Regions from separate parts of the Streptomyces sp. NBC_01717 genome, predicted to be linked through region 3. Evidence: riboswitches for the same ligand, from Rfam matches in the RefSeq annotation. Region 3 holds a riboswitch; each other region holds the start of a gene.
The links. A riboswitch is a leader RNA that binds a small molecule or an ion and turns the genes downstream of it on or off. The one in region 3 is predicted to bind cyclic di-AMP.
Positions count from the first base shown of each region.

Region 1: it holds a riboswitch for cyclic di-AMP, as region 3 does, so the genes downstream of both, OHB49_RS12585 (M23 family metallopeptidase) here and OHB49_RS22720 (M23 family metallopeptidase) in region 3, are expected to answer to the same signal.
Region 2: it holds a riboswitch for cyclic di-AMP, as region 3 does, so the genes downstream of both, OHB49_RS35275 (C40 family peptidase) here and OHB49_RS22720 (M23 family metallopeptidase) in region 3, are expected to answer to the same signal.
Region 4: it holds a riboswitch for cyclic di-AMP, as region 3 does, so the genes downstream of both, OHB49_RS07400 (M23 family metallopeptidase) here and OHB49_RS22720 (M23 family metallopeptidase) in region 3, are expected to answer to the same signal.

Region 1 is NZ_CP109178.1:2,769,021-2,772,241, forward strand. Features, by position in the region: gene OHB49_RS12580 (GntR family transcriptional regulator) at 1-549, opposite strand, end outside; gene OHB49_RS12585 (M23 family metallopeptidase) at 761-1,579, opposite strand; cyclic di-AMP (ydaO/yuaA leader) riboswitch at 1,593-1,762, opposite strand; gene OHB49_RS12590 (M16 family metallopeptidase) at 1,967-3,221, opposite strand, start outside.
Region 2 is NZ_CP109178.1:7,781,645-7,784,865, reverse strand. Features, by position in the region: gene OHB49_RS35285 (ATP-dependent Clp protease proteolytic subunit) at 1-547, shown strand, start outside; gene OHB49_RS35280 (hypothetical protein) at 555-863, shown strand; cyclic di-AMP (ydaO/yuaA leader) riboswitch at 1,191-1,363, shown strand; gene OHB49_RS35275 (C40 family peptidase) at 1,367-1,840, shown strand; gene OHB49_RS35270 (LysE family translocator) at 1,885-2,544, opposite strand; gene OHB49_RS35265 (LysR family transcriptional regulator) at 2,617-3,221, shown strand, end outside.
Region 3 is NZ_CP109178.1:5,012,515-5,015,735, forward strand. Features, by position in the region: gene OHB49_RS22715 (PP2C family protein-serine/threonine phosphatase) at 1-752, shown strand, start outside; cyclic di-AMP (ydaO/yuaA leader) riboswitch at 1,001-1,153, shown strand; gene OHB49_RS22720 (M23 family metallopeptidase) at 1,165-2,283, shown strand; gene OHB49_RS22725 (aldo/keto reductase) at 2,470-3,221, shown strand, end outside.
Region 4 is NZ_CP109178.1:1,595,887-1,599,107, forward strand. Features, by position in the region: gene OHB49_RS07395 (SGNH/GDSL hydrolase family protein) at 1-128, opposite strand, end outside; gene OHB49_RS07400 (M23 family metallopeptidase) at 304-1,164, opposite strand; cyclic di-AMP (ydaO/yuaA leader) riboswitch at 1,168-1,328, opposite strand; gene OHB49_RS07405 (alpha-galactosidase) at 1,620-3,221, opposite strand, start outside.

The DNA.
Region 1 (3,221 bases), 2.2 Mb from region 3:
ACCGCGCGCGACGGCGTCCACGATGGCCCCGTGCTCGGCCCAGGAATCGGTGGGGCGGGCCGGCTGCTCGACCGCGTACATCCAGGCGATCTTGTGCCGGAGCTGAGTGAGCAGCGCGATGAGTCCGGGACTGCCGGAGGCCTGGGCGAGCGTCTCGTGGAACCAGCCGCCCAGCGAGCGCAGATCCTCGCCCTCGCCCCGCCTGGCCCGCTCCTGACCGAGCCTGACCAGGCCGCGGAGGACTTTGAGGTGTGCCTCGGTGCGGCGCTGCGCGGCGCGGGCCGCACCCAGTGGCTCCAGCAGCATCCGGACCTCCAGCAGGTCGGCGGCCTCCTGCTCGGTGGGCTCGGCGACACAGGCGCCGGCGTGCCGGCGGGTGACCACGAAACCCTCGGACTCCAGGGTGCGCAGCGCTTCGCGTACCGGGACACGGGACACCCCGTAACGGCGTGCGAGCAGTTCCTCGGTGAGTCTGCTGCCGCGTTCGAAGACACCGGAGACGATGTCGTCACGGATTGCCGTGCATACCGAATGCGCCGGAATGCGCATGTCCGAACCTCCGCCTTAATCCCCGCGAAACGCGGCCGATCGACGCCTGTTCTGTGACTCTATTGCAATGCGGCTGCATTTCCGACGCCGGGTCGAAATCCATGAATATCTTTTGGTCCGAAGACGGTTCGGCAAGCGCCTCCGGCGGGGGCCGCTCCGGGTACGCCGAAGGCCCCGGCGGGAGCCGGGGCCTTCGGGGATGCCGCGTCGGTCAGACGTTGACGCCGTGGGCGCGCAGGTACGCGACGGGGTCCATGTCGGAGCCGTACGACGGCGTGGTCCGGGCCTCGAAGTGGAGGTGCGGTCCGGTGGAGTTGCCGGTCGAGCCTGAGAAACCGATCCGCTGACCCGCGCCGACGCTCTGGCCGACAGACACGCCGATCGACGAGAGGTGGCCGTACTGGGTGTACGTGCCGTCCGTCATCCGGAGCACGATGTTGTTGCCGTACGCGCCGCCCCAGCCGGCCTCGACGACCGTGCCGGCGCCGACGGCGACGACGGAGCTGCCGGAGGCGGCGTGGAAGTCGATGCCCGAGTGGCGGCCGGAGGACCAGAGGGAGCCGCTGGACTTGTAGCCGGTGGTGACGTACGAACCGGCGACCGGGAGCTGGAAGGCACCGAGGCGGGTGCGCTCGGCGGAACGGGCGGCGCGCGCCTTCACGTCGCGGGCCGCCTTGGCGCGGGCTTCGGCCTTGGCCTTGGCTGCCGCCTTGGCGTTCGCTTCGGCCTTCGCCTTGGCAGCGGCCTTGGCCTTGGCGGCCGCCTTCGCCTTGGCGGCGACCTCGGCCTGGCGCTTCTGCACGTCGGCCTGGGTGGCCACCTGGTCGGCGAGGGTGCCCTCGATGGCGATGACCTGGTTCAGGCCGGTCTCGCTGACGGAGGGGGCTTCGGTGTCGGCGGCGACCGCCGGAGAGGCCAGCCCACCGATGACGCCGGTGGTGGCCAGAGCTGCGATGCCGGCTATCTGCGCGCTCTTGCGCGTCAGACGGTTCGGGGCACGGTGCTTCCCGGTGGGGCGGGTGAACGCCATGAGGTGGCTGGTCCTTTCCTTCCTTCTCGCCTACCGGGTTAGCTGACGGGTTCGGAGCAGGAAGGTCTCCTACGGATCCGCGGGCCCCACAAGAGGCGCGCAGGCATCCGATTCACCCCAGGGACTGCGTGGGTCCCCGGCTCCCCAGGCTCGCGCCTGACGGGGACTCGGCGATAGCTGCCCGGCGCCGCGGATGCGGCATACGGGTCGGACAGCGCTGCCGACGCTAAGCGGGGGGACTTTCATTCACCAAACGGACAGGGCGCTTTGTAGCGCATCCCACAGGGCACATGGTCGGTTATCCGGCAAATAGGACAAAAGGGGAGACCCCGGCGAGAAGTGACTCGCGGGGTCTCCCTCTGTACCGATATGCGGTGATCTGATACGTCAGCCGGTGACGACCGACACCTCTCCGATGCCCAGCGCCCGGACCGGCTCCTCGATCTGGGCGGCGTCGCCGACGAGGATCGTGACCAGACGGTCCACCGGGAAGGCGCTGACCACCGCCGCGGTCGCCTCGACGGTGCCGGTCTCGGCGAGGCGGGCGTAAAGCTGCGCCTGGTAGTCGTCCGGGAGGTGCTGCTCGACTTGGTCGGCGAGCGTGCCCGCGACCGAGGCCGCCGTCTCGAACTTCAGCGGGGCGACGCCCACGAGGTTCTGCACGGCCGTCTCGCGCTCGGCGTCGGTCAGGCCCTCGGCCGCCAGCGTCCGCAGGACCGTCCACAGGTCGCCGAGCGCCGGTCCGGTGGACTCCGTGTCCACCGAACCGCTGATGGCCAGCATCGCGGCGCCCGTCGCCCCGGAGGCGGAGTCCGGTGCCGACGACCGCAGGACCTGCGCGAAGGCCCGCACGCCGTAGGTGTAGCCCTTCTCCTCACGCAGCACCCGGTCCAGCCGGGAGGTGAGCGTGCCGCCCAGGCAGTACGTGCCGAGGACCTGGGCCGGCCAGACGCTGTCGTGCCGGTCGGCGCCGATACGGCCGATCAGCAGCTGGGTCTGCACGGCTCCGGGACGGTCGACGATGACCACCCGGCCGGTGTCGTCGGCGGTGATCGGCGGGACCGGCCGGGACTCGGCACTGTTCCCGGCCCAGTCGCCGACGGTGTCGGCGAGCAACGCCTCCAGGTCGATGCCCGTGAGGTCACCGACGACCACGGCGGTCGCGGTGGAGGGCCGGACATGGGCCTCGTAGAAGCTGCGGACGGCCGCGGAGTCGATCCGCTCCACCGTCTCCTCGGTGCCCTGGCGCGGGCGCGACATCCGCGCGGTGGCCGGGAAGAGCTCCTTGGAGAGCTGCTTGGCGGCGCGGCGGGCCGGGTTGGCCTGCTCGTGCGGGATCTCGTCGAGCCGGTTGCGTACCAGCCGCTCGATCTCGCTGTCGGAGAACGCGGGTGCCCGCAGCGCCTCGGCGACCAGACCGAGCGCCTTGGCCAGCCGGGAGGCCGGGACCTCGAGGGAGACCCGGACGCCGGGGTGGTCGGCGTGCGCGTCGAGGGTGGCCCCGCAGCGCTCCAGCTCGGCTGCGAACTCCTCCGCGGAGTGCTTGTCCGTGCCTTCGGACAGCGCCCGCGCCATGATCGTGGCCACGCCGTCGAGGCCCTCGGGCTCGGCGTCCAGAGGGGCGTCGAGGTAGATCTCGACC
Region 2 (3,221 bases), 2.8 Mb from region 3:
GCTCGCCGAACGGATCGTCTTCCTCGGCACCCCGGTCGACGACACCGCCGCCACCGACCTGATCGCGCAGTTCATGTACCTGGAACACGCGGCACCCGACCGCCCCATCTCCCTCTACATCAACTCCCCCGGCGGCTCGTTCGACGCCATGGCAGCGATCTACGACACGATGGAGTACCTCACCTGCGAGATGGAGACCTTCTGCCTCGGACAGGCCGGTTCCAGCGCGGCCCTGCTGCTCGCCGCGGGTGCCCCCGGCCGGCGGCACGCCCTCCCCGGGGCCAGGGTCGTCGTGCAGCAGCCCGCGCTTCCCGAGCCGCTGCAGGGCCAGCCGTCCGATCTCGAGATCGAGGCACGGGAACTGATCCGCGTCCGTGAGCAGCTCACCCTCCTGCTGGCCCGTCACACCGGCCGAGCTGCCGAGCGGATCGCCGCGGACATCGAGCGCGATCTCATCCTCGACGCCCCGGGCGCCAAGGCGTACGGCCTGGTGGACCACGTACTGGAGAACCGCAAGACCTCGCTCCCGCCGAACGGTGCGAGGTGAACACCCGATGCAGCCACCGGAGTTCCCGCCGTTGCCCGCACTGACGCGCGCCGAGGGCGAGTTCATCGACTGTTACCTGGAAGTGCTCGACCAGTTGGGGCGGATCAACCCCGCCCACGGCAGCGACACCTACGGCGCGCTGCGCGCGGCGCAGGCACTCGCCTCTCGGGCCGTCGGCCTGCGGAACGCACTCGCGTTGATGCACGAGCGCGGTGAAGGGCAGATCCACGCCGCCACCTTGGCGCGGGCGCTCCGCGTGTTGGACGGGGAGCGGCGGGCCCGGCGGGTCACCGTGCCCCCTGCCCAGACGAGTTGATCAACTCCCTTCCGCGACACGCCCGGCGGCCTGATCAAAATTCCTCGCTCGTTCGGCGTAGGAGATCCCCCGCGCGAGGGATTATTCAACTTGCGCCTCCGGCGTGACCGGTGAACGGACTCTGCTCTTCCGCCGCTGGTACGGGACCGGTCGGGGCGATCCGCCGGGTTCACAGAACTACCGTACCCACCCGTACGGATCAATCACGACTAATCTTCCATATCGCTACCAATCCTAGGAAATCCGGCACTCGGTGAGTCAAGATCCGTGGGACGACAAGCCCCCGCCACCGCGGCGGGGCGGTCCGGGTGGACGCCGAGTCCTGCCGCCGCCCGGATGCCTGGTCGACAGAAGTGGATCGGCAGGAGTGGAGGACCCGAGCACAACGGGTCGACCGGACATCCGGTCGACCCTCGGGGTGAAGCCGCCGAATGCGGCCGGGCAACTTCGCCAGCCCGAACCCGACAGGTCATCCTTCACAGGCGGCTGACGAAGGGTTGCGCATGAGTGCGCAGGTTCATGTCCCGTCTCTGCTCACCCGGGCCGGCACCGCCACGGTTCTGACGCTCGCCGCCGTCGGCGGCTCCGTGATCGCCCCCGGCAGTGTGGCCGAAGCCCAGGCCGTGGCTCGTTCGGCGAAGGCGCTCAACATCGCCGCGTCGAAGAAGGGATCGCCGTACCGGTACGGGGCCACGGGTCCCCACCGCTTCGACTGTTCGGGTCTGACGATGTACGCGTTCAAAAGGGTGGGCAAGAAGCTCCCCCGCACCGCCCAGCAGCAGTACAACAAGACCCGGCACATCTCGGCCTCACAGCGGCGCCGCGGCGATCTGGTCTTCTTCCACTGGGGGCCCAGCGTCTTCCACGTGGGGATCTACGCCGGTAGGGGCAGGATCTGGCACTCGCCGAAGACCGGCGCCGTGGTGCGGCTGGAGAAGATCTGGACGAGGAGTGTCTGGTACGGACGGGTCCGCTGACCTCCGCCTCTTCCGCCTTTTGGGCTGCCGGTCACCTCCGCCGGTCAGTGCAGCAGGGGCCCGGTGACCAACGCCAGCCCCAGCGCGGTGAGCGCCGCGCCGCTGCCGCCCTCGATGGCGCGGGCGGCACGCGGCCGGCGCAGCCACCGGCCCAGGCGGTCCACCAGGAGTGCCACGGCCGGGAACCAGATCAGCGCGAGCAGCACGACGACGGTGGCCAGCAGCAGGGTCCGGGGCACGGGCGGCTGCCCGTCCGGAACGAACTGCGGCAGCAGGCTGAGAAAGAGCACGGGCGCCTTCGGATTGAGGGCGTTGGTCAGAAAGCCCTGGCGCAGCGCGCGTCGGGCTCCGGTCACGGAAGGCCGACCGGCCCGCCCCGCGTCCGAGCCCGAGTCCGCGTCCGAGCCCCCGTCCGTGGTCCGGCGCCGTGCCGCGTGCAGGGCGCTGATCCCGAGATAGAGGACGTACGCCCCGCCGAGAATCTGCACGGTACGGAACAGCGCGGGCACGGTGACCAGAACCGCCGCGAGCCCGGCGACGGCCAGCGCGGTGTGGACGAGCAGTCCGCCGGCAACGCCGAGCGCCGTCGCCACCCCGGCCACGCGTGAGGCGAGAGCGTTCCGTACGACCACGGTGAAGTCGGCGCCCGGCAGTGCCACCATCCCGGCGGCGACCCCTATGAAGGCGATCAGTTGTGCATCCATGGGTCCACCATGGACCGCGGTAGCCTTCACCATGTACTTGCAATCTTCTGGGTGGGCCAAAAGGAACGCTTAATGTTCGACCCGACACGCCTTTCGGCACTGGTGGCGGTCGCCGAGGCCGGTTCGATCACGCGCGCCGCCGCCCGGCTCGGCTACACCGCTCCCGCGCTCTCCCAGCAGCTCGCCAAGCTGGAGCGGGAGGCGGGCGCCACGCTGCTGGTCCGCCACCACCGCGGCGCGCGTCTTACGGCCGCGGGCGAGCTGCTGGTCGTACGCGCCCGACGAGTCCTCGACGAGATGGACCAGGCCCGGCACGAACTGACCCGGCTCGCCGGGCTCTCCGGCGGACGCCTCCGGGTCGGCACGTTCACCACCGCGGGCGTCCATCTGCTGCCGCCCGTACTGAGCGCCTTCCGCCGCGCCCACCCCGACGTGGAACTGACCGTCGCGGACTACGAGCCACCTGACGGAATCGCGGCGGTGGCCGCGGGCGAGGTCGATCTCGCGCTGACCCACGCGTACGAGCCGGCGTCCGCGGTGCCGCTGCCGTCCGGCCTCTGCGTCGAACCGCTGCTGGTCGAGGAGCTGCTGCTGATCACGGCGGTCGGACAGATGCTGTCCGGGGGAACGGGGCGACTGCCGGTGACGGAACTGGCCGGCCGGCCGCTGATCAGCAG
Region 3 (3,221 bases):
GGGGACTCCATGTCGCCGCGCGGTACGAGGCTGCCCAGGCGGACGAATTCGTCGGTGGTGACCTGTTCGCCGTGGCGGAGAGCTCGTACGGAGTACGGCTCGTGGTCGGGGACGTGCGGGGCAAGGGGCTCGAAGCGGTCGGGACGGTGGCGGTGGTCATCGGCGCGTTCCGGGAGGCCGCCGAGCAGGAGGATTCGCTGGAGGGCGTGGCGCGGAGGCTGGAGCGGGCGCTGGCGCGGGAGGGGGCGAGGCAGGGCGGGATCGATCCGGTCGAGGGGTTCGTCACCGCCGTGCTCGCCGAGATTCCGCCTGGTGCGGCCGAGGTGCGGATCGTCAACCGCGGCCACCCCGAGCCGCTGCTGCTCCACCCCGACGGTTCGCTGGAGGTGTTGTTCCCGACGGTGCCCGCGCTGCCGCTCGGCATGGACCTGGGGGTGTGGACGGACCGGGCCGACGTATGGGAGCTGGCCACCGGGATGACGCTGCTCGCGTACACGGACGGACTCTCCGAGGCGCGCGACGCCCAAGGGGTCTTCTACGATCCGGCGGCCCGGCTGCGCGGGCGGATCTTTCCCGGGCCCGAGGAGCTGCTGTCCGCGCTGGCCGACGACGTACGGCTGCACACCGGCGGCAGATCCACCGACGACATGGCGCTGCTCGCGGTCGCACGTCCCGCGCAGGGGCAGCCGAAGCGGCGCAGAACTGTGAAGATCGTGGGCCGGGATGCGAGTGAGGAAGGGCTGAGTCGGTGAAGGGGCTTCGCAGGGCGATGCCACCGTGCGTAATCGAAAGGCCTCGCTCCGCATAACATTTGACGCAACGTCAGAAACCGGGTAGTGGCTGAGTGGCGATCAACTCGCCCGTTTCCGCCCGATTGTGTCCCGTAAAGTCCAGGCCAAGGGCGTTAACGATCAGTGGGAACGGCTTGGAATCGGACCCGTCCGTCTATTAACGTTCGATAACGCAGCGCGGTTGTCCCAGCCGTCGTCAGTGGCGGCACCGTGCGCGAGCGCCGAATTCCGTAAGGGAACCGGGGAACCACCTACATGGGGTGAATCGGACACCTGTGTCTCGTGAGAGGCAGAGGGATCCGTAGGAGACCTTCCTGCTCCGAACCCGTCAGCTAACCCGGTAGGCGAGAAGGAAGGAAAGGAGTGCGCCCCCGTGGCGTCCAACAAGCCTGCCCCCGAAGCCCCCTCCCGGTTCGGCTCCGACTTCACGACCGAGTACGGAACCGAGCAGAGAACCGATTTCGGCGCCGAGTTCACCACTGAATTCGCGACCGACGGTTTCGGTGAGACCGACCGGGCGTGGGAGGAATGGAACCCCACCGAGGAGTCCGTCCGCCCCGTGCGCGGCAGGCACCGCGTCGTCAAGCAGCGCAACGGGCTCGCCCGCAGCTCCACGGTGCTCGGAGTCGGCGTCATCGCGGCCGTGGGCGCGGGTGGCATGGCCACCGCGCAGAGCAAGCCGCCGGTCTCCATCTCCCTTCCCGACTCTCTCGCGGACAACCTCCCCGACGCCAAGTCCCTTCCCGGCGTGGGCGCCCTGTTCTCCGACGAGTCCGCCACCGACCAGGCGAAGTCCGCGGCTGCCACCGCCCCGCTCACCAGTGCCGGCATCACCACCGCCGAGGCCGAGCAGGGCACCACCGACGCCGGTGAGGCGCTGCGAGCCCGCATCCTCCAGCAGGCCGAGCAGCAGCAGAACGCCGCCGAAGCGGAGATCAAGGCCGCCGAGGAGAAGGCCGCCGCGGAGAAGGCCGCCGCCGAGGCCAAGGCGAAGCAGGACGTCGCAGAGGCCAAGGCCGCCGCCGAGAAGAAGAAGGCGGAGGAAGCGGCGAAGGCGAAGGCCGAGGCCGCACGGCTTGCCAAGCTCGCCGCCTCCTACGCCATCCCCACCTCCTCGTACACGATCACCTCGACCTTCGGTGAAGCCGGTTCGATGTGGTCCTCCGGTTACCACACCGGCCTCGACTTCGCGGCGCCGACCGGCACCCCGATCAAGGCCGTCCACAGCGCCACCGTCAAGTCGGCGGGCTGGTCCGGTTCGTACGGCTACCGCACGGTCCTGGAGCTCGAGGACGGTACGGAGCTGTGGTTCTGCCACCAGTCGTCGATCGACGTCAGCGTCGGCCAGAAGGTCACCACGGGTGACACCATCGGCCGTGTCGGAGCCACCGGCAACGTGACCGGACCCCACCTCCACCTGGAGGTCCACACCCCGGACGGCACCGGCATCGACCCGATGACCTGGCTGCGCGACAAGGGCCTCACCGTCTGAGCCCGCGCCGGTTCTCCGGCCCCGCGAACCCGGCAGTCCTGACGCTCCCCCCCGACGTCAGGGCTGCCGGTCTGCTGTCCCCGGTCCTTGCGACGCCGGTGCCGACGCCCGTGCGGATGCCCGTGCGGATCCCCTTTCATCCCCCGGTACGGAATAGCGGCCGCGGCGGAGTCCGTTGATCCATTCATGACTTCTCTTCGTAAGCTCGGCTCTTCCGACCTCCAGGTCTTCCCGCTCGCGCTCGGTGGCAACGTCTTCGGCTGGACCGCCGACGAGGCGCAGTCGTTCGCCGTACTCGACGCGTACGTCGCGGCGGGTGGCAACTTCCTGGACACCGCCGACGCGTACTCCGCGTGGATCCCCGGCAACGAGGGCGGCGAGTCGGAGACGGTCATCGGCAAGTGGCTCGCCGCACGCTCCAACCGCTCCGACATCGTCGTCGCCACCAAGGTCGGCGCCCACCCCGCGTACAAGGGGCTCTCCGCCGCCACCATCAAGGCCGCGGCCGAGGAGTCGCTGCGCCGGCTGGGCACCGACCACATCGACCTCTACTACACGCACTTCGACGACGAGACCGTCCCGGTCGAGGAGATCATCACCGCCCTCGACCAGCTGGTGAAGGACGGCAAGGTGCGCGAGATCGCCGCCTCCAACATCAGCCCGGAGCGGCTCCAGGCGTCTCTGGACTTCTCCGAGCGCGAGGGGCTCGCACGTTACGTCGCCCTGCAGCCGCACTACAACCTCGTCTCCCGCGACACGTACGAGGGCGAGCTCCAGGAGACGGCCGCCCGCGCCGGGCTCGCCGCCGTCCCGTACTTCGCCCTGGCCTCGGGCTTCCTCACCGGCAAGTACCGTCCGGGTGCGTCGGTGGAGAGCGCGCGGGCCGAGAAGGCCGGCCAGTACCTGGCGTCGGAGCGCGGTCAGAAGGTCCTGGCCGC
Region 4 (3,221 bases), 3.4 Mb from region 3:
ACGAAGGTTCCGTCCGGGCCGGGGTCTCCGACCCCCTCGGTGAAGCTGTCGCCAATCGCTGCGTACGACCCGATGGCGCCATGCCGGTTGTTGACGCCACGTTGATTTTTTCTCGAATCGTCTGCCACAAGGGCACATCCTGCACTGCTGAATGTGACCTACGCGACCGTAATAAGGGGTTGACGGGAGGTGAGATAGACCACCCGGTCAGGTTTTGGTAAAGAGGGAATAAGTGATGGGGCGGTGCGCCGCCGCGCACCGCCCCATCAACAAGCCGTTCGGATCAGGCCTGATCGGATCCGATCAGACGGAGATTCCGTGCGAAGCCAGGAAGGCGACCGGGTCGATGTCCGAGCCGTACGCGGGGCCGGTGCGGACCTCGAAGTGGAGGTGCGGGCCGGTGACGTTGCCGGTGGCACCGGAGAGGCCGATCTGCTGGCCGGTCGAGAGGGTCTGACCCACCGAGACGGAGAGCGCGGACAGGTGGCCGTACTGCGAGTAGTGGCCGTCGGCGTGCTTGACGACGACCTCGTTTCCGTACGCGCCACCCCAGCCGGCGGTGACGACGGTGCCGGAGGTGATCGCCTTCACGCTGGTGCCGGTGGCGACCGGGAAGTCGATGCCGGTGTGGCTGCCACTGGACCAGTTGGCACCGGAGGCACGGTAGTTGGTGGTGTGCTTGCCCGGGACCGGGGCGACGTAGCCGGAGCTGCTGCTCTGGGCGGGCGCGGGCTTGGTGGCCACCGGAGCCTTCGACGGGGCCGGGGCGGCCTGCGTGGTGCCGGTGGCCGCGGCGGAGCCGCCGAGGGTCAGCTTCATGCCCGGGTGGATCAGGCTCGGGTTGCCGCCGATGACCTCACGGTTGTCCTGGTACAGCTTCTCCCAGCCACCCTCGACCTTGTTGTCGGAGGCGATCTTCGCCAGGTAGTCGCCGGCGACGACGGAGTACGTCCGGGTCTCGGCCTGCTTGTTCGCGACCGGGGCGGCCGACGCGGCGTGCGTGGCGGCGGCGGAGTGCGCGACGGGGGCGGCCTGCTCCGCGGCGTGGGCACCGGTGGCACCGAGCAGCGGGAGGGCGATGACGGCCCCGCCGGCGCCGGCGGCGGCAACGCCACGAGCGATGGTGCTGGACTTCGGACGACGATGCTTACCCGATATGGGCATGAAGAATTTCCTCTCCGGCGCCTACGAGGTGAGCTGTCGGGTTCGGGCTGGAGATGCCCGGTCGCAGGAAGTGCGACTTCACCCCGAGCCGGCCGGATTTCTCCGGTCGGCGGCTTACCTGGTTCCCCCGCTCCTGCCACACGATGAGTGGGTGTGAATTCCGGTCGGCGGCAGGATTAGGCGGTCCGTCCGGATTGACGGTGACCGTAAACGAGTGAGGACGAGCAGAACAAGCCATCGGTTGCGTGCCGGAATCCGCGCCGGGAATTCGACGCGGAATTCCGGTCACACTCCGTGGATTAAGGATCTTGGCTTTCCGCGCGGTGTACGGATTACCCGGCCGCCGCGCCACCACACACCGTCACGGATATGATCCCGCTCACGAGAGACCCCTCATCTCCCGCATAATCAGGGCATGTTCTACTAAATGCCTCAATACGGACATGTCATGAACATCATCCGCGTCGGAGCCTCAGCACCTTCGCGTCCAGGTCCCCCCGCAGGCCGCTGTGCAGTCCCTGATGCAGCAGCACGGAACCGTGGTGGGCGACCCCGGTGTCCAAGCAGGTGTAGGTCGCCGTGGGGTCGAGCCCCCGCAGCCGCAGGACCGGCGGCAGCTCCCCGTACCTCTGTGCCTCCAACCACATGAGCACCACGGTCTCGTCACCGTGCGTGTACTGCACGGCGCTGAGCCCGCCGCGCGGCGCACGCAGCCGGTACAGCGCACCGTGCTGCACCACCGGACGGATCTCCTTGTACAGGTCCACCCAGCCGCGGGCCTCGGCCAGCTCCTCGTCGCTCCACTCGGTGAGGTCTCCGCCGACCCCGAGCACCCCGGCCATCGCGCTCACGAAGCGGAAGCGCAGCGAGCTCACCCTGCTGTTGAGCTGGGCATTCGGGCTGTCGGTGACCCAGGCGGCCATCACTCGAGCCGGATGGATCTGCCCGAAGCCCTCCTGGATGGCGAGCCGGTCCAGCGGGTCGGTGTTGTCGGAGGTCCACACCTGGTCGGTACGGGCGAGGATGCCCAGATCGATCCTGCCGCCGCCGCCCGAGCAGGATTCGAAGGCGACACCGGGGTGCGCCGCCCGCAGCCGGTCGATCAGCGCGTACAGCGCATCCACATGCTCGATCCAGAGCTTCTGCGGATACTCCTCGCCCGGCCAGCCCGCATCGGTGAAGCAGCGGTTGAAGTCCCATTTCACATAGTCGATCGGGGCGCCGGAGAGCAGTGAGTCGAGCTGTTCCCACAGATAGTTCTGTACATCGGTCCGGGCCAGATTCAGCACCAGCTGATTTCGGAACTCCGTGCGGGTCCGCCCGGGAAAGTGCTGCACCCAGTCAGGGTGCGCGCGGTACAGGTCGCTGTCGGCGTTCACCATCTCCGGTTCGACCCAGATACCGAACTGCATACCGAGCGCGTGCACTTCGTCGGCGAGCGGCTTCAGCCCGCCGGGGAAGCGCTCGGGGTTCGGGGTCCAGTCGCCGAGTCCCGCCCGGTCGCTGGTGCGCTGCCCGAACCACGCGTCGTCCACCACGAACAGTTCGACACCCATCGCTGCGGCGCGCACGGCCAGGGCGCGCTGCTGGTCCTCCGCGATGTCGAAGCCGGTGGCCTCCCAGGAGTTGTAGAGCACCGGCCGCAGGCTTTCGGCGTCCGGAACGACGTGGGCCAGCTGCCAGGCGTGCCAGGCCCTGCTCGCCCCGCCGAACCCTTCGGCGCTCCAGAGTCCCGCGAACACCGGTGTGGTGTACGTCTCCCCCGGTGCGAGCCGCAGCAGCCCCGAGTCGTCGTAGCCGGCCCCGCCGGTGATCTGTACGAGCCCGTCGGGAAGCTGCTGCACGGCGATCCGCCACGAGCCGGACCAGGCGAGCGCGCAGCCGTACACCTCGCCGTCCACCTCGGTGGCCGCTCCGTCCGCGTCGAGCGCGACCCAGGGCAGGAACTGGTGCCCGGTGTGACCGCGCCTGCTGGAGAGGACCTTCTCGCCGTACGTCAGCTCCGACCGCACGAGCTGCGTCTCCGCCGCCCACCGCCCGTGCAGGTGACTGAGGCG